Regions from separate parts of the Streptomyces sp. SAS_270 genome, predicted to be linked through region 2. Evidence: riboswitches for the same ligand, from Rfam matches in the RefSeq annotation. Region 2 holds a riboswitch; the other holds the start of a gene.
What was found. A riboswitch is a leader RNA that binds a small molecule or an ion and turns the genes downstream of it on or off. The one in region 2 is predicted to bind glycine.

Region 1: it holds a riboswitch for glycine, as region 2 does, so the genes downstream of both, gcvP (aminomethyl-transferring glycine dehydrogenase) here and gcvT (glycine cleavage system aminomethyltransferase GcvT) in region 2, are expected to answer to the same signal.

What each region holds. Positions count from the first base shown of each region.
Region 1 covers NZ_JBMNDS010000074.1:9,640-18,987, forward strand. Annotated here, with positions in the region: gene ACN6LB_RS35290 (DNA polymerase IV) at 1-835, shown strand, start outside; gene ACN6LB_RS35295 (PRC-barrel domain-containing protein) at 754-1,128, opposite strand; glycine riboswitch at 1,242-1,336, shown strand; gene gcvP (aminomethyl-transferring glycine dehydrogenase) at 1,519-4,404, shown strand; gene ACN6LB_RS35305 (DUF5999 family protein) at 4,538-4,744, opposite strand; gene ACN6LB_RS35310 (hypothetical protein) at 5,105-5,689, opposite strand; gene ACN6LB_RS35315 (glutamate--cysteine ligase) at 6,234-7,751, shown strand; gene ACN6LB_RS35320 (substrate-binding and VWA domain-containing protein) at 7,755-9,348, opposite strand, start outside.
Region 2 covers NZ_JBMNDS010000032.1:48,858-58,205, forward strand. Annotated here, with positions in the region: gene glyA (serine hydroxymethyltransferase) at 1-402, opposite strand, end outside; gene gcvH (glycine cleavage system protein GcvH) at 417-794, opposite strand; gene gcvT (glycine cleavage system aminomethyltransferase GcvT) at 904-2,022, opposite strand; glycine riboswitch at 2,069-2,181, opposite strand; glycine riboswitch at 2,182-2,282, opposite strand; gene ACN6LB_RS21805 (AAA family ATPase) at 2,435-3,169, shown strand; gene ACN6LB_RS21810 (enhanced serine sensitivity protein SseB) at 3,261-4,025, shown strand; gene ACN6LB_RS21815 (enhanced serine sensitivity protein SseB C-terminal domain-containing protein) at 4,229-5,026, shown strand; gene ACN6LB_RS21820 (ABC transporter permease) at 5,387-6,400, shown strand; gene ACN6LB_RS21825 (ABC transporter substrate-binding protein) at 6,465-8,246, shown strand; gene ACN6LB_RS21830 (ABC transporter permease) at 8,364-9,348, shown strand, end outside.

The sequences.
Region 1 (9,348 bases), on a different contig from region 2:
CGAGGACGAGCTCGTACGGCTGCTGGGCAAGGCTCACGGGCACGCGCTGTACGCCATGGCGCTGGCGCACGACGAGCGCCCCGTGGTGGCCGAGCGGGAGACGAAGTCGGTCTCGGTCGAGGACACGTACGACGTGGACATCCACGACCGGGTCCGGGTCGGCCTGGAGGTGCAGCGGCTCGCCGACCGGTGTGTGCAGCGGCTGCGCGGTGCGGGCCTGTCGGGGCGGACGATCGTCCTGAAGGTGCGGCGGTACGACTTCTCGACGCTGACCCGCTCGGAGACGCTGCGCGGGCCCACGGACGACATGGCGGTGGTCCGGGAGGCGGCTGCGCGGCTGCTGGAGGCCGTGGACACCACGGGAGGCGTGCGGTTGCTGGGCGTCGGGGTGTCGGGGCTTGCCGACTACACGCAGGAGGACCTCTTCGCGCAGGCGCAGGCCGCAGCGGGGGAGCGGGCGGCGCAGGAGCATCCCGAGGAGGAGCCCGCGGAGGAGGCCGTCGTGGAGCAGGTGCCGGTCGCCGAGCGGCGCTGGCCCGCGGGGCACGACGTACGGCATGCCGGGTACGGGCACGGCTGGGTGCAGGGCAGCGGGCTCGGGCGGGTCACGGTGCGGTTCGAGACGCCGTACTCCGAGCCCGGGCGCGTGCGGACGTTCCGGACCGACGACCCGGATCTGGAGCCGGCGGACCCGCTGCCGTTGGTGGCGCGAAGACCCGAGGAGCCGGGGCCCGTGGCCGCGGAGGAGGGGTCTCAGGTCTCTTCGGTGCCCGCGAGCCGGCCGAAGTCGAGGTCCGGTGGAAACGGGGGCGGGGAGGCCACGTCGAGTCCGTAGTGGTGGTAGAGCTGGATCTCCTGCTCCGGTGAGAGATGGCGGCCGACGCCGAAGTCGGGAGCGTCCTTGATCAGGGCCCGCTCGAAGGGGACCCGGAGGGTGCCCTCGACGAGCTCGCTGGGCTCCAGGGGCACGAAGGCGTCCCTGCTGAACAGGCCGGTGCGTATGGCCGCCCACTCAGGAACGCCGGTCGCGTCGTCGAGGTAGACCTCGTCGATGGTGCCGATCCTGGTGCCGTTGCGGTCGAGTGCCTTGCGGCCGATCAGGTTGCGCGGATCGATGTCGGTCTGCACGGGCCCTCCACTTGGTCGCAAGTCATCCGTAAGCACTACAAAAGAGCACATTGGGCGAGGTGGCCACTCGAAGGCTCGTGCGTTGTCCCCGCTGGTAGGCTGGCACCGGCTGCTGACCCCGTGCGGGAGAGTCTCCAGACATCATCGGAGACGCCGAAGGAGCAAATCCTCCCCGGAATCTCTCAGGCCCACGTACCGCACGGACGAGGTCACTCTGGAAAGCAGAGCGGGTGTCAACGGCTCCCGCTCTCACCGACGGTGAAAGCCGGAGCGTCGAGCACAGTCGACGGTCCGGTGAAGCTCTCAGGTTGAGATGACAGAGGGGGAGGCCGTCGGGGTACCCGTGCCGTGGTGCCCCTCGAAGGTCGTATCGACCAGGAGGCCTCCGTAATGACCGCCAGTCGCATTCCGCTCTCCGAGCTCGAACAGGGCATCCCCTTCGAGCAGCGCCACATCGGCCCCGACCACGAGGCCCGGGCCAAGATGCTCGCGCAGGTGGGATACGGCTCGCTCGACGAGCTGACGGCCACCGCGGTACCGGATGTCATCCAGAACGCCGACGCGCTCGGCCTTCCCGGTGCCCGCACCGAGGCCGAGGTGCTCGCCGAGCTGCGCTCCCTCGCCGACCGCAACCAGGTCCTCGGTTCGATGATCGGCCTTGGGTACTACGGCACCTTCACGCCTCCGGTGATCCTGCGCAACGTCATGGAGAACCCGGCCTGGTACACCGCGTACACGCCGTACCAGCCGGAGATCTCGCAGGGCCGCCTGGAGGCGCTGCTGAACTTCCAGACCGTGGTCGCCGAGCTGACCGGACTGCCGACGTCGGGTGCCTCGCTGCTCGACGAGGGCACCGCTGCCGCCGAGGCCGTGGCCCTGTCGCGACGGATGGGCAAGAACAAGAAGGGCCTCTTCCTCGTCGACGCGGACACCCTGCCGCAGACCGTCGCCGTGATCCGGACGCGCGCCGAGCCCACCGGTGTCGAGGTCGTCGTCGCCGACCTGAGCGGCGGCATCCCCGCCGAGCTGGCCGAGCGCGAGATCAACGGCGTGCTGCTCCAGTACCCGGGCGCCTCCGGTGCCGTACGTGACATCAAGCCGGTCATCGACCAGGCGCACGCGCTCGGCGCGGTCGTCACCGTCGCGGCCGACCTGCTCGCCCTCACGCTGCTCACCTCGCCCGGTGAGCTGGACGCCGACATCGCCGTCGGCACGACGCAGCGCTTCGGTGTCCCGATGGGCTTCGGCGGCCCGCACGCCGGTTACATGGCGGTGCGCGAGAAGTTCGCGCGCAGCCTGCCCGGGCGGCTCGTGGGTGTCTCCGTCGACGCCGACGGCCACAAGGCGTACCGGCTCGCCCTGCAGACGCGGGAGCAGCACATCCGCCGGGAGAAGGCCACCAGCAACATCTGTACGGCTCAGGTGCTGCTCGCCGTGATGGCCGGCATGTACGCCGTCTACCACGGGCCGCAGGGGCTCAGGGCGATCGCCCGGCGCACCCACCGCTACGCCACGATCCTCGCCGGGGGTCTGAAGGCGGGCGGCGTCGAGGTCGTGCACGGCTCCTACTTCGACACGCTCACCGTGCGGGTGGCGGGCCGCGCCGCCGAGGTCGTCGCCGCCGCGCGCGACAACGGTGTGAACCTCCACCTCGTCGACGCCGACCAGGTCTCGATCTCCTGCGACGAGACCACCACGCGGGCCCAGCTGGACGCCGTCTGGAGCGCGTTCGGCGTCGAGGGCGACATCGAGGCCCTGGACGCTGCGACCGAGGACACGCTGCCGGCCGACCGGCTGCGCACCGACGAGTACCTCACGCACCCGGTGTTCCACCAGTACCGCTCCGAGACGGCGATGCTGCGCTACCTGCGCAAGCTGTCCGACCGCGACTACGCGCTGGACCGCGGCATGATCCCGCTGGGCTCCTGCACCATGAAGCTCAACGCGACCACCGAGATGGAGCCGGTCACCTGGCCCGAGTTCGGTCAGCTGCACCCCTTCGCGCCGGCCGAGCAGGCGCAGGGCTACCTCACGCTCATCCACGAGCTGGAGGATCAGCTCGCCGAGGTCACGGGCTACGACAAGGTCTCGCTCCAGCCGAACGCGGGCTCCCAGGGCGAGCTGGCCGGGCTGCTCGCCGTGCGCGGCTATCACCGCGCCAACGGTGACGAGCAGCGCACCGTCTGCCTCATCCCGTCCTCCGCGCACGGCACCAACGCCGCGAGCGCCGTGATGGCCGGCATGAAGGTCGTCGTCGTGAAGACCGCCGAGGACGGCGAGATCGACGTCGAGGACCTGCGCGCCAAGATCGAGCAGTACCGCGACGAGCTGTCGGTGCTGATGATCACGTATCCCTCGACGCACGGAGTGTTCGAGGAGCACGTCGCCGACATCTGCGCCCAGGTGCATGAGGCCGGCGGCCAGGTGTACGTCGACGGGGCCAACCTCAACGCCCTGGTCGGCCTTGCCAAGCCGGGTCACTTCGGCGGCGACGTCTCGCACCTGAACCTGCACAAGACCTTCTGCATCCCGCACGGCGGCGGCGGCCCGGGCGTCGGCCCGGTCGGTGTGCGCGCGCACCTGGCGCCGTATCTGCCGAACCACCCGCTGCAGCCCGCCGCCGGTCCGGAGACGGGCGTCGGCCCGATCTCGGCCGCGCCCTGGGGCTCCGCGGGCATCCTGCCGATCTCCTGGGCGTACGTCCGGCTGATGGGCGGCGAAGGTCTCAAGCGCGCCACGCAGGTGGCCGTGCTGTCCGCGAACTACATCGCCAAGCGCCTGGAGCCGCACTACCCGGTGCTGTACACCGGCCCCGGCGGCCTCGTCGCCCACGAGTGCATCATCGACCTGCGCCCGCTGAGCAAGTCGACCGGTGTCAGCGTCGACGACATCGCCAAGCGTCTGATCGACTACGGCTTCCACGCGCCGACGATGTCCTTCCCGGTGGCCGGCACGCTGATGATCGAGCCCACCGAGTCCGAGGACCTGATCGAGCTGGACCGTTTCTGCGAGGCGATGATCGCGATTCGCGGGGAGGTCGAGAAGGTCGGCTCCGGTGAATGGCCCGCGGACGACAACCCGCTGCGCAACGCGCCGCACACCGCTGCCGCGCTCGGCGGGGAGTGGGAGCACGCGTACACCCGCGAGGAGGCCGTCTTCCCGGCCGGTGTCTCGGCCGCGGACAAGTACTGGCCGCCGGTGCGCCGCATCGACCAGGCCTACGGCGACCGGAACCTGGTCTGCTCCTGCCCGCCGCTGGACGCGTACGAGGACTGATCACCGCGCAGGACGCGGGCGCTCACGAGGAGTAGTCGACCTCGGACATGCGTCGGGGCCGGTTCGGAGGGTGTTACTCCGGGCCGGCCCCTCTTGTGTCCGGGCGGCCAGGCCGCCCGTCGTGCGCTGCCGCTCAGGCGGCCGTCATCACCTGGTCGATGCCCATGGGGCGGTGCGGGGCGATGATCTGGCCGTCGGGCAGGAGCTCACCGGTGTCCTCGAAGAGCAGAACGCCGTTGCACAGCAGGCTCCATCCCTGCTCCGGGTGGTGCGCCACGAGACGGGCGGACTCCCGGTCGGCGGATTCGGCTGTCGGACACGGTGGCTGGTGCTGGCACATTGATGGGATCTTTCGCTGGGTTGTGATGTCAGTGATCGCTGTGGTGTCTGTCCCGCGGCTCGACATGCTCATGGCCGCCCCCCGTTGGTGTGTGGTCTGAACCCAGTGTTGCCCTACGGACGTCAATCCGCAGGGATTTGACAGCAGCGCTCCTCACAGGTTGATGACGCATCACCCGTGCGGACGGTTCATCCCAACTGCACTGTCTCTTCGGGTGGTTCGACGTGGCCGAATGGGGCTAGTCCGGTGGGGCGAGGAGCGCGTTTTGCCTCGTACGAGCGCTGCGTGGCCCGAACGAGCGGCGTGCCCCGCTGCCGGTGACGGCGGCGGGGCACGGGAGGAGAGGCGGCGCGGGAGCGCTCAGGCCGGCGAGCTGAGAAGTGGCGCGGGGGCGAGGCGGAGGGTGAGGACCGGGAGCAGCTCGGCGACGCGGTGCGGGCGGTGCGCGGCGATGCCGGGCGGGGCCGGGGCCAGCGGCACGAGGAGATCGGTGGCGGCCGGATGGCCGGTGGCGCCGTCGGCGGTGCAGTCCCCGTGCAGCCACAGGGTGAGCATGTACAGCTCGGGCACGGACAGCAGGCGTGCCTGGTAGGGCTGTTTCATGTTCTCGGCCTGGCGCAGGGCGCGTTCGGTGGCGGTGACGTAGGGGCCTTCGAAGAAGTGCGAGAAGGCCCAGCCGTCCGGGGTCAGCATGGTCTCCGCGGCGGCCACGGCACGGTCGCCGCAGCGGATCAGGAAGCGCCACCCGGCGAGCCGGGTCGTGGACGCGCCCGCTGGGGTGATCCGGTCGAGGACGTGCAGGGGCAACGGGAGTTCGGGGGTGGCGGGTCCCTGGGCCTTGCGCAGGGACGGAGTGCGCGCCTCGCGGACGGCGGTGGGGGAACCGAGGGCCGTGAGGACGGTGCGCAGGGCGGGCGCGGGAGCCGGGGGTACGTGCAGCGGCATGGTGGGTCGCCTCTCATTTCGACAGGCACAGTGGCGCGAGGGCGGGGGCGGACGGCGCTGTCAGCTCTCGGGGTCAGAGGGGCGGGGATCCGTACCCTGCCGACGAGGTGCTGCCTGCCGCGCGCACTTCGACATCAGGATCCGGGACCACGAGTGCCTACTCTCTGCCTCGTTCGCGGAGTTTATACGACACGTGTTCAGACGGTGTTTCATCTAGTCGCACGGAATATGAAGAGCAAGGCGTAAATCGGCCATGGAAACGAGAAGTTCATCCCGATTCCACGCCGGTGCGACACGGTGACCTCGGAATATTTCGCGGAAGCGGTCGGCTGATTCTCGTCGGCGTTTTTCACGAGATCGTGAGGGAGTGAAACTGCACATTGCCTCATGCCTGGTGAATGTGCCCCCGGACGGTCGGTTCCAGCCTAGCGGGCGACGGTCCCGTCCGGGGCGTTATTGATCGCCCTGCCTGGGCATCATCCCACGTGACCCTGTACGCCGGGAGCCGGAACGCCGGCCCGCCCATCCGAGGAAGGACACTTCGATGGGGGAGAAGGTCGTGGCAGGGCCGTTCGACCTGTCCGATCGCCAGCGGTACCGCGCCAAGCTCCAGCAGTGTCTGGCGGGGCTGGCGAGGTTGCTGGAGGAGAAGAGGTTCGACCGCCCGAAGAATCTCATGGGTCTGGAGATCGAGCTGAATCTCGCAGGCCCCGACGGCATGCCGAGAATGATGAATGCGCAAGTACTCGAAAGGATTGCGAGCCGCGATTTCCAAACAGAACTCGCCATGTTCAATCTGGAAGTCAACATAGCTCCACACCGACTGGGTGGGCGGGTATTCGACCGGCTCACGGAGGAACTGCGCACCTCCCTCGCCTATGCGCATCGGAAAGCTGGAGAGGTCGACGCCGGAATCGTGATGATCGGGATTCTGCCGACGCTCGGGCAGGAGGACCTGGTCTCCTCGAACCTTTCCGACGTCGACCGCTACACGCTGCTCAACGACCAGATCGTGGCCGCCCGCGGCGAGGACTTCGCTCTCGACATCGACGGCGTGGAGCGGCTGGTCTGCACCTCGAGGTCCATCGCGCCGGAAGCCGCCTGCACCTCCGTGCAGTTGCACCTCCAGGTCACCCCCGCCAGGTTCCCGGACGTGTGGAACGCCGCGCAGGCCGTCGCCGCCGCGCAGGTCGCGATCGGCGCCAACTCGCCCTTCCTGTTCGGCCACGAGCTGTGGCGCGAGTCGCGGCCCCCGCTGTTCCAGCAGTCCACCGACACCCGGCCGCCCGAACTCGTGGCCCAAGGGGTGCGGCCGCGGACCTGGTTCGGGGAGCGGTGGATCTCCTCGGCGTACGACCTCTTCGAGGAGAACCTGCGCTTCTTCCCGGCGCTGCTGCCCATCTGCCAGGAGGAGGATCCGCTCGGCGTGCTCGACGCCGGCGGCGTCCCGACGCTCGCCGAGCTGGTGCTGCACAACGGCACGGTGTACCGCTGGAACCGGCCCGTGTACGGCATCGCCGAGGGCGTCCCGCACCTGCGCGTCGAGAACCGTGTGCTGCCCGCGGGCCCCACCGTGACCGATGTGGTCGCCAACGCGGCCTTCTACTACGGGCTCGTCCGCGCGCTCGCCGAGGAGTCGCGCCCGGTGTGGACGCGGCTGCCGTTCGCGTCCGCAGCCGCCAACTTCGACGCGGCCTGCCGGCACGGCATCGACGCAACACTGGAGTGGCCGCGACACGGACGCTACGGCGGCACGACGCGGGTGGAGGCGGTGGCTCTGGTCCGCGACGAGCTGCTGCCGCTCGCCGCGGCGGGGCTGGACGCCTGGGGGATCGAGCCGGCCGACCGCGACTTCCTGCTGGGGGTCATCGAGGCCCGGTGCCGGCTGCGCACCAACGGGGCGACCTGGCAGGCGGCCACCTTCCACGAGGCCCTGGAGCGTGGCCTCGGGCGGGATGCGGCGCTGGCGGCCACCACCAGGCGCTACTGCGAACTGATGCACCTCGGGGAACCCGTGCACAGCTGGCCGGTCGGGCTGCCGGAGCCGGTGTCCCTGGCGTGAGACTCAGCTCTGGCTGCCCGCCTCGACGATGGCCTTCAGGATCACCGAGTGGATCTGCGCGGGATCGCTGACCTGCTGGCCGGAGCCCCCGGTCGCCTTCGCGATCTCCTCGACCTCGTCCTTGTCGGCGTCCGGGCCCACCGCGATCGCGATCAGCGGCACCGGCCGCTCCGGATCGGTGAGCTGCTGCAGCTCGGCGACGAGTCGGGAGCGCGAGATGCTTCCCGGGTCCTGGTTGACGCCGTCCGTCAGGATCACCAGCGCGTTGAACTTCCCCTTCGCGTAGGAGGAGAGGGCCGCTTTGTACGCGGCGAGCGTGGTGTCGTAGAGGCCCGTCGCGCCGTTCGGGACGGGTGTGAGAGCGCTGAAGGCCGCCGACAGCCTGTCCCGCTGGGTGCCCTTGTCCTTGCGGTCGCCCAGGGGCTTGGTCGGCACGAGGACGCGGTAGTCGCGCTCGCCGTCGAGACGTGTGGAGAACTTCCACAGCCCGATCTCGTCCTGCGGGGTGAAGGTGGCGAGGGCCTGGAGCAGGGACGCCTTGGTGACGTCCATCCGTGACTTGCCGGTGCCCGGCACCGGCTCCGCCATCGACGAGGAGGCGTCGACGACGGTGGTGATCCGTGCGCTCTGCACTGTGATCGTCCACATGCCGAGGGCCTCCTGCACCGCCTTGGCCGGGGCCGGTTCGGGTGCGATCTCGTCGTACGGCTGAGGGGCGCGGCCGCCCGCCCTGGTGACCAGCGCGTCGGGGACGGTCTCGTCATCCGTGCGGAAGCCGTGCTTCTCCAGGATCCGCCGGCCCGTCGGTTCGCTCAGCAGCGTCATGAACCGGAGGGCGGCGCGGCTCACGTCGGTGGTCAGCTGCGGTTCGTCGACCAGGGCGAAGGGGTAGTCCAGCCGGGGCGAGCCGTCCTTGGGATAGAAGAGGTCGAGCCCGCCGTCGCCGTGGGCCGGGGCGTTGTGCGTGAACGCCGCCTGCTCCGAGAGGATCACGGCCCGGTTGCGCTTCGGGTTGCCCTGCTCGGCGCCGGAGGAGTCTCGGGGCAGGGTGTCCAGGAGCCGGCTGTCGCTGTCGGACGTGCGCTGCGAGAGCGCCTTCGCGAGGGCCGCCGCGCGGGTGTCGCCGCCCTTGGTCCCCGCGGCGGCGGCGCTCAGCTGAGTGAGGGCGAGCAGGCCGGTGGCGCTGCGCGAGGGGTCGGCGGCGCCGAGCCGCAGCTTGTCGTCCGCCATCGCCGCACCGGTCAACTCGGTCCAGCTGTATGTCTTCTCGGGCCACCCCAGCGACTCGGCGGCCGCCGGGACCATGGCGACGCCCAAGGGAGAGGACGCCACGCTGCCCGCCGGAGTCACCTGCGTCGACCTGCTGTCCGCGGCGACACGCTGCACCCACAGGTCGGAGTCCGGCACCCACGCCTGGACGTCGGACTTCCCGCCCGATGCCAGGGAGTCCGCGACCTCGTACGACGTGCGTGCGGTGACGCCGATGTCCAGACACCGGCCGTCGGAGGTGATGTTGTGGGCGCGGGCGTACGCCGCCGTGGCACGCAGGGCGGGAGCCATGTCCGGCGACGCGGCGACGTTGACGCGCACCGCGTCG
Region 2 (9,348 bases):
GTTGATCTTCATGCCGTGCGTCAGGTGCCCGCCGTGCGCGAGGTTCAGGCCCATGATCGTGTCACCGGGCTTGAGCAGCGCGAACATCGCGGCGGCGTTGGCCTGGGCGCCCGAGTGGGGCTGCACATTGGCGTGCTCGGCGCCGAAGAGCGCCTTGACGCGGTCGATGGCGATCTGCTCGACCACGTCGACGTGCTCGCAGCCGCCGTAGTAGCGACGGCCCGGGTAGCCCTCGGCGTACTTGTTGGTGAGGACCGAGCCCTGGGCCTCCATGACGGCGACCGGAGCGAAGTTCTCGGAGGCGATCATTTCGAGGGTGGACTGCTGCCGGTCCAGTTCGGCGTCGACGGCGGCGGCGACGTCCGGGTCCAGCTCGTGCAGGGGTGTGTTCAGAAGCGACATGGGTTCTACGATCCTCAGCCGGCGGAGAAGGCGGTGTACTCGTCGGCGGAGAGCAGGTCGTCCGGCTCGTCCGTGACGCGTACCTTGAACAGCCAGCCGCCCTCGAAGGGCGCGGAGTTCACCAGCGACGGGTCGTTGACCACGTCTTCGTTGATCTCGGTGATCTCGCCGTTGACCGGGGAGTACAGGTCGCTCACCGACTTGGTCGACTCCAGCTCACCGCAGGACTCACCCGCGGTCACCGTGGAACCGACCTCCGGAAGCTGGGCGTAGACGACATCGCCGAGCGCGTTGGCCGCGAACTCGGTGATGCCGACTGTCGCGACGCCGCCCTCGGCGACCGACAGCCACTCGTGCTCCTTGCTGTAACGCAGCTGCTGGGGGTTGTTCATGGCCTGAATTCTCCTGTACGCAGGGGAGTGCTGGTGAATGGGGGACTGCAGGGGCTGCTGGTGAGCCCGGAAGCGGGGCGCGGGGTCGGTCCGGGCCCGCGGCCAGTGTCTACTTCCGGCGCTTGTAGAAGGGCAGCGCCACGACCTCGTACGGCTCGTGACTGCCCCGGATGTCGACCCCGACACCGGCGGTGCCCGGCGCGGCGTGCGCGGCGTCGACGTACGCCATCGCGATCGGCTTGTCGAGGGTGGGGGAGGGAGCGCCGGAGGTGACCTCGCCGATGACCTGGCCGTCGGCGACGACCTGGTACCCGGCGCGCGGGACCCGGCGGCCCTCGGCGATCAGACCGACCAGAACGCGCGGGGGCTCGGAGGCGGCGCGCTCGGCGGCGGCCTCCAGAGCCGTACGCCCCACGAAGTCGCCCTCCTTCTCGAACTTCACGACCCGCCCGAGCCCGGCGTCGAACGGCGTCAGCTCCGTCGTCAGCTCGTGCCCGTACAGCGGCATGCCCGCCTCAAGGCGCAGCGTGTCGCGGCAGGACAGGCCGCAGGGGACGAGGCCGACACCCTCGCCGGCCTTGGTCAGCGCCTGCCACAGCTCGACGGCGTGCTCGGGCTTCACGAACAGCTCGAAGCCGTCCTCGCCGGTGTAGCCGGTGCGGGCGATGAGGGCGGGGACGCCGGCGACCGTGCCCGGCAGACCGGCGTAGTACTTGAGGCCGTCGAGGTCGGCGTCGGTGAGGGACTTCAGGACGCCGGGGGACTCGGGGCCCTGCACGGCGATCAGGGCGTACGCGTCACGGTCGTCGCGGACCTCGGCGTCGAAGCCGGCGGCACGTTCCACCAGGGCGTCCAGCACGACCTGCGCGTTGGAGGCGTTGGCGACCACCATGTACTCGTGCTCCTGGAGCCGGTACACGATCAGGTCGTCCAGGATGCCGCCGTCCGCCCGGCAGATCATCGTGTAGCGGGCGCGGCCGACGCCGACCGAGGCGATGTTGCCGACCAGCGCGTGGTTGAGGAGCGCTGCGGCCTCGGGGCCGGTGACGGTGATCTCGCCCATGTGGGAGAGGTCGAAGAGGCCCGCCTTCGTGCGGACGGCGAGGTGCTCGTCGCGCTCGGAGCCGTACCGCAGGGGCATGTCCCAGCCCGCGAAGTCGGTCATCGTCGCGCCGAGCGAGCGATGCAGGGCATCGAGCGCGGTCAGACGGGGTGCGTTACTGCTCATCGGTGGGGCTCCCAAGGCATGACGGCAAGGCAAGACGGCGAGGCGTTCCTCCCCATCTGTCATCGGAACCTGAGAGGTTCATCACGACCCCGCGAAACGGTGGACATGACTTGCACCTTGGGTGGGGCCGCCGGAGAGCGGCCCGCTTTTCAGATGTGCCTCGCCCGCGCGGTAACGGGGCCTGAGAGATTCAAGGGAGGGACTTGCTCCTTCGGCGTCCGGGCAGACGTACGTACCCGGAACTCTCCCGCGCGGATTCAAGCGGCCGGTATGCAGTTGGCGCGCACATCATTGCACGCGGTCGCCCGGCACGGCAGCGGTACCCCGCACAGCCGCCTGTAGCAGGGCTGTTGCAGGAAGAGGACGGAAAACAGAGGCACCGCGCATTACCTTCTCTTTACACTCGACGGGGATGGGGATCTCCAGACCCAAGGGGAGGACGATCACGGTGAACAGGACCTCGGCGTACCGGACCTCGGCGTATCGGACGACGTCGTACGCGACGACCTCGGGTGTCGCGTTGCCCGATCAGCCAGGCGCTCCGGCCCGGGAGGCGTGCGGTGCGCGGCCGGGAGCCGTCGTCCGTGATCTGCGCGAGCGCGCCGGACGCAGCCCGCACGGCCTGAGCTTCGGCGCGGCCGACCTCGTCGTCGTCACCGGGCTTCCCGGCAGCGGGAAGTCGACCCTGATGCGGCGTGCCGTCACGGGCGCCCGCGTCGACTCGCAGGACACCCGCGACCGCTGGGACGAGCGGATCGCCCGCCGACTGCCGTACGCGGTCTACCGCCCCCTCGTCCGCCTCGCGCACTACGCGGGTCTGCGTCGTGTGCTGCGCGCCGGCACCGCAGCCGTGGTGCACGACTGCGGTACGCAGGCCTGGGTGCGCCGCTGGCTCGCCCGCGAGGCCCGCCGCCGCGGCGGCACCCTGCACCTCCTGCTGCTCGACGTCACCCCGGACACCGCCCTGGAGGGCCAGCGCGAGCGCGGCCGAGGTGTCTCGCGGTACGCGTTCGCCCGTCATCGCGGCGCCGCCGCCCGGCTGTTGCGCTCGGTCGAGAACGGCGACCTCCCGGAGGGCTGCGGCTCGGCGGTGCTCATCGACCGGGACGCGGCGGACGTGCTGCGGCGGATCGACTTCGGCGGCTGAGCGGTCGGGCGGAGGTTTCGCAGCGGAGAGCTTCGTATGAACCCATTAACCTTTCGAGCCGGAACAGTGGTTCGGAGCAGGCGGTAGGCAGATGGACATCCCGGCACAGGCGCACCCCCATCCGCACGGCGGTTGGCCCGGAAACGAGTTGGAGGAGGTGCTCGCCGCGGCCCTCGGGGTGCCCTCCGCAGGCGGCCGCATCGTCGAGGTCCTCGGCCGCAGCTTCCTCTGGATCCCGCTGCCCAACGGCGGCGGCCCGCACCAGGGCCCGCTCGACCTGCCGACGCTGGAGATCGAAGGGCAGGCGTACGTGCCCGTCTTCAGCTCCGAGGAACAGTTCCGCCAGGTCGTCGGCGGCCACATGTCGTACACGATCGCGCCCGCCGTCGAGTTCGCCCGCGGGCTGCCCCCGCAGGTCGGCATCGCCGTGAACCCGGACGGCCTGGTCGGCATCCCGCTGCCGCCCCTCGCGGTCGCCGAACTGTGCCGAGCCGGCCGGACCCCGCTGGACGGCACCGCGAGCGGCGCCCGGGTGCGGCTGTTCGAGCCGGACTGGCAGGAGGACCCGGTGGACTTCCTGGCCGCGGCCTCGGCGGAGTTCGCGGCCACCGGCCTGGTGCTGAGCGCCCGCCGCTGCCTGGCCGCCATCGAGACCTCCGACCCGGTGATGTTCATCGGCGTCGAACTGTCCGCCTGGGAGGCCGACCGCACGCTCCTGCTGGACGCGCTGGGCCGCGCGCTGGGCCGGGTGCCGGTGGGCCGCCCGGTGAACATGGTGTTCATGGACGTGGCTCAGGACCCGGTCGGCGACTGGATGCGCGAGCGGGTGCGGCCCTTCTACCAGCACGGGTACTGACCGCCCACCGGGAGGGGCACGGGCCGCGGGGAAAACGGCGCGGACACCTCCCGCGGTGTGCGTCAAGTCGCTGTCAGGATCGCCGCTTAAGCTGGTTTCATGGCTCGGTCGAAATGTTGACGAGTTCGTCGTGATGCCGGTGATGACGCCGGTTGCGATATCGGCTGTGATGTCGTGATGGTGGAGCGAAGGGGCGGTTGAAGGTGAGCGCGTCGGGCACGGCTGCGGCCGGGCAGGTCGAGCACATGCTGCGCCAGGTGACGCCCGGGCGTTACGACGCCTACGAGGCGCTCCTTCGCGCGCTCGCGACCCCGTCGTCCGGCCAGGTCTGGATGCTGCTCTGGCACGGCCAGGCCGGATCCCCGGACGCGCAGTACGGGAACATGGAGGTCGGCGGGTACGGGTACGCGCCGTGCGTCACCTCCGCCCAGGAACTCTCCGCCAGCGGCTGGAACAGGTCGTACGAGGTCGTGGACGGACTCGACGTCGCCCGCACCCTCTACCCTGACCAATTCGGCCTCTGGCTCAATCCGCACGCTCCCGGCGGCGGCGTCGGCATCCCGTGGCTGGATCTGCGCCGGATCGCCGCGGGCCTGGAGCGCCAGCCCGCCGGTCCGCTCCAACTCTCCGAGCCGGGCATCGAGATCCCGCAGTTCTACGCCCTGCTCACGCAGAACGCGCACCGCACCTCCGCGGTGCGCTCGCTGCGCCGCGCCTGGGTGCAGCCCGCGCACGGGGCGCCGTACCTGGCCATCGGCCTCGATGTGTACGACACCTCGCCGCCAGCCGTCGACTCGGTGCGGGCGATGATGCAGCAGTCCATCTCCGCGGTGCCGGACGGGCTGCCGGTCTCGACCGTCGCGATGTCCGACGAGTCCGACCCGGTGGCGATGTGGCTGAGAGCCAACGCCAGGCCCTTCTACGACCGCGAGGCACACGCCGCTCCGGCGCAGGCCCAGGCGCCGGCAGCCGGCGGATACGGGTACCCGCGGGCCTACTGAGCCCCGCAGGGTCACCCGGCGCACCCTTTCCTGCGAGCGTCGACAGTGAGCTGACCTGCGGCCTCGAAGTCTTCGAGCGAGATGTCCGTAATGACATAGGCGCGCCGGTTAAGTGCCTCGCCGCGCCTTAAGGGGTCAAATATCCGCCGTCCGACCCGCGTTACCCGCCGTCCGGATAACGGAACCCCGCAGACAGCATCACGTTTAGGCATCCATTCACCTTCACGTCTTCCAACAGATCGCCGAGGCGTTGAAGACTCCCGCTCCAGGGGCTTCGTCCCTGTGTACGACGGACTGATCACGCCGCTACAGCGGCAAGTGTGGGCCGGCCACCGCCGGTTGAGAGGGGTCCCTGCCACGATGACGGCACCATTGCACGAGCCGACCACGGACGCGGCCCCGAGCGCGGCCGAGGAAGCGGCGGCCGCGAGCGCTGCCGAGGCCAAGGCGGCGGTACAAGGACGCTCCCTCGGGCGGATCGCCTGGGAGCGCCTCAAGCGGGACAAGCTCGCCCTCACGGGCGGTGTCGTCGTGCTCGTGCTCATCCTGATCGCGATCCTCGCGCCCGTGATCACGAACCTGGTCGGGCAGGACCCCGAGACGCACCACGAGGACCTCATCGACCCGCTCTTCTCGACCCCCACGGGGTCCCTGGGCGGCATCAGCGGGGACCACCTCCTCGGTGTCGAACCGGTCAGCGGCCGCGACATCTTCGCCCGCATCATCTACGGTTCCCGCATCTCGCTCCTGGTCGGCTTCCTGTCCGCCCTCGTCGCGATCGCCCTCGGAACCGTCCTGGGCATCCTCGCCGGCTTCTTCGGCGGCTGGATCGACTCGGTCATCAGCCGGGTCATGGACGGCCTGCTGGCCTTCCCGCAACTGCTGTTCATCATCGCGCTGGTCTCGGTCATGCCGAACGAGATGCTGGGCCTGACCGGCACGGGCGTGCGCCTGTTCGTGATGATCCTGGTGATCGGATTCTTCGGCTGGCCCTATGTCGGCCGTGTGGTGCGCGGCCAGACGCTGTCGATGCGGGAGCGCGAATACGTCGAGGCTGCCCGCAGCCTCGGGGCCGGGCGGATGTACATCCTGTTCAAGGAGCTCCTGCCCAACCTGATCGCGCCCATCATCGTGTACACGACGATGATGATCCCGACCAACATCCTCACCGAGGCGGCGCTCAGCTTCCTCGGCGTGGGAGTCAAGCCGCCCACGGCGTCCTGGGGACAGATGCTCTCCGCGGCGATCGACTACTACGACTCGGACCCCATGTACATGGTGATCCCCGGTGTAGCGATCTTCATCACCGTCCTCTCCTTCAACCTCTTCGGCGACGGCGTGCGTGACGCGCTCGACCCGAAGGGTTCTCGCTGAACTGCCGTACCCCCGGGCCCGTGACCTATCCACGGGCCGCTACACACACGGAGGATCCGAGATCGTGACTACCCAACGCACCACAGGGCGGCGCAAGCAGGCCGTGGCCGCAGCTGCCGTGGTCGCAGCACTGCTCAGCACGGCGGCGTGCGGCGGCGGCGACGACAACAGTGACGGCAAGAAGGGCGGCGCGGCCGGCTTCAACGCCGGTAACAACAAGGTCGCCAATGCCTCCACCAAGACGGGCGGCACGCTGAAGTTCGCCAGCGCCCAGGACGCCGACTCGTGGGACACCACGCGCGGCTACTACGGGTTCGCCTGGAACTTCATGCGCTACTACAGCCGTCAGCTCGTCACCGGCGCCACGGCCCCGGGCGCCGGCGGCACCAAGGTCACGCCGGACCTCGCCACCAGCACCGCCAAGGTCTCCGACGACGGCAAGACCTACACGTACACCCTGCGTGAGGGTGTGACGTGGGAGGACGGCAAGCCGATCACCTCCAAGGACATCAAGTACGGCATCGAGCGTCAGTGGGCGCAGGACGTGCTGTCCGGCGGACCGGTCTACGCGAAGGACATCCTCGACCCCAAGGGCGAGTACAAGGGTCCCTACAAGGACAAGTCCAAGGACAAGCTGGGTCTGAAGGCGATCGAGACGCCCGACGACAAGACCATCGTCTTCAAGCTGCCCGCGGCCAACTCGGACTTCGAGGAAATCCTCGCGATGACCTCGTCGTCGCCGGTGCGCCAGGACAAGGACACCAAGTCCAAGTACGGCCTGCACCCGTTCTCCTCCGGCCCGTACAAGTTCGAGTCGTACACGCCGAACAAGTCGCTGACGCTCGTCCGCAACACCGAGTGGAAGCAGGCCTCGGACCCGGTGCGCAAGGCGCTCCCGGACAAGGTCACGGTCAACTTCTTCACCAACGCCAATGACCTGGACTCGCGCCTGATCAAGGGCGACTACGACCTGGACATGACGCAGACCGGCCTCTCCCCGCAGGGCCGCACCACCGCCCTGAAGCAGCACAAGGGCAACCTGGACAACCCGGTCTCCGGCTACGTCCGTTACGCGGTCTTCCCGCAGACGGTCGCCCCGTTCGACAACGAGCACTGCCGCAAGGCCGTCATCTACGGTGCCGACCACAAGTCGCTGCAGACCGCTCGCGGTGGCCCGGTCGCCGGTGGTGACATCGGCACCAACATGCTCCCGCCGTCCGTCCCGGGCGCCGAGGGCCAGAAGTACGACCCGTACGGTGCCACCCAGAACGACGGTGCCGCGAACGTCGCCAAGGCCAAGGAAGAGCTGAAGGCCTGCGGCAAGCCGTCCGGCTTCAAGACCACGATCGCGGTCCGCAACAACAAGCCGGTCGAGGTCGCCACGGCCGAGTCGCTCCAGGCGTCGCTGAAGAAGGTCGGCATCACCGTCGACATCGACCAGTACGACGGTGCGCAGACCGCCGGCATCATCGGCAGCCCTTCGAACGTGAAGAAGAAGGGCTACGGCATCATCATCATGGGCTGGGGTCCGGACTTCCCCACCATCCAGGGCTACGGTCTCCCGCTGTGGGACAGCAAGTACATCCTGGACAGCGGTAACAACAACTTCGCGATGATCAAGGACAAGACCATCGACGGTCTGTTCGACAGCTACGCGAAGGAACTGGACGCCGCCAAGAAGGTCCAGCTGTCCACGGAGATCAACCACAAGGTCATGGAGGGCGGTTACTACCTGCCCTTCGTCTTCGAGAAGTTCATCAACTGGCGCTCGAACCGGCTGACCAACGTCTACACGACCGACAACTACAGCGGTCAGTACGACTTCATCAGCCTGGGCGTGAAGTAATTCCGACCGGCGCACCCGCCATAAGGCACGAAAGGCAGGTGAAGGCCGGAGCGGTGTGAACCGTGGGCCACCGGAAGACCTCCGGTGGCCCACGGTCCCGCCGTCGGGCCGAGAGCAGTGCTCGCTTACCTCATCAGGCGACTCTTCGCCGCAGTAGTGTTGCTGGTGGTCATCATTCTGGTGGTCTTCGGCATCTTCTTCCTCGTCCCCAAGTGGGCGGGCGTCGACCCGGCGACGATGTTCGTCGGCAAGCAGGCCGACCCCGCGGCGATCGAGGGCGTACGGCAGAAGCTCCAGCTGGACGACCCGATCTTCGTCCAGGTCTGGGAGTTCTTCAAGGGACTCTTCGTCGGACGTACGTACTCGGGTGGCGGCGACGTCACGCAGTGCTCGGCGCCTTGCTTCGGCTACTCCTTCCGTACCGAGCAGGCCGTCTGGCCGCAGATCACGGACCGCTTCCCGGTGACCCTGGGGCTGGCGCTCGGTGCCGCCGTGCTGTGGCTGCTCTTCGGTGTCGCGGCCGGTGTGCTCTCCGCGCTCAAGCGGGGCACCCTGTGGGACCGCGGTGCGATGTTCGTCGCGCTCTCGGGCGTCTCGCTCCCCATCTACTTCACCGGTCTGCTGGCCTCGGCGGTCTTCATCTTCGGACTCAAGTGGTTCGACGGCCAGTACGTCCCGCTCAGTGACGGCATCGGCGGGTATCTCGGCGGCATGATCCTGCCCTGGGTCACCCTCGCCTTCCTCTACGCGGCGATGTACGCGCGGATCACCCGCGCCACCATGCTGGAGATCATGGGCGAGGACTACATCCGCACCGCCCGTGCCAAGGGCCTGCGCGAGCCCGTCGTCATCGGCAAGCACGCCATGCGCTCCACGATGACGCCGATCCTCACCATGCTCGGCATGGACCTCGGCGCCCTCATCGGCGGCGCGATCCTCACCGAGACCACCTTCAGCCTCCCCGGCCTCGGCCAGGCGGTGCTCCAGGCGATCCGCACCCAGGACCTGCCCGTCATCCTGGGCGTCACACTGATCACGTCGCTCGCGGTGATCGTTGCCAACCTTGTGGTGGACTTCCTGTACGCCGCGATCGACCCCCGAG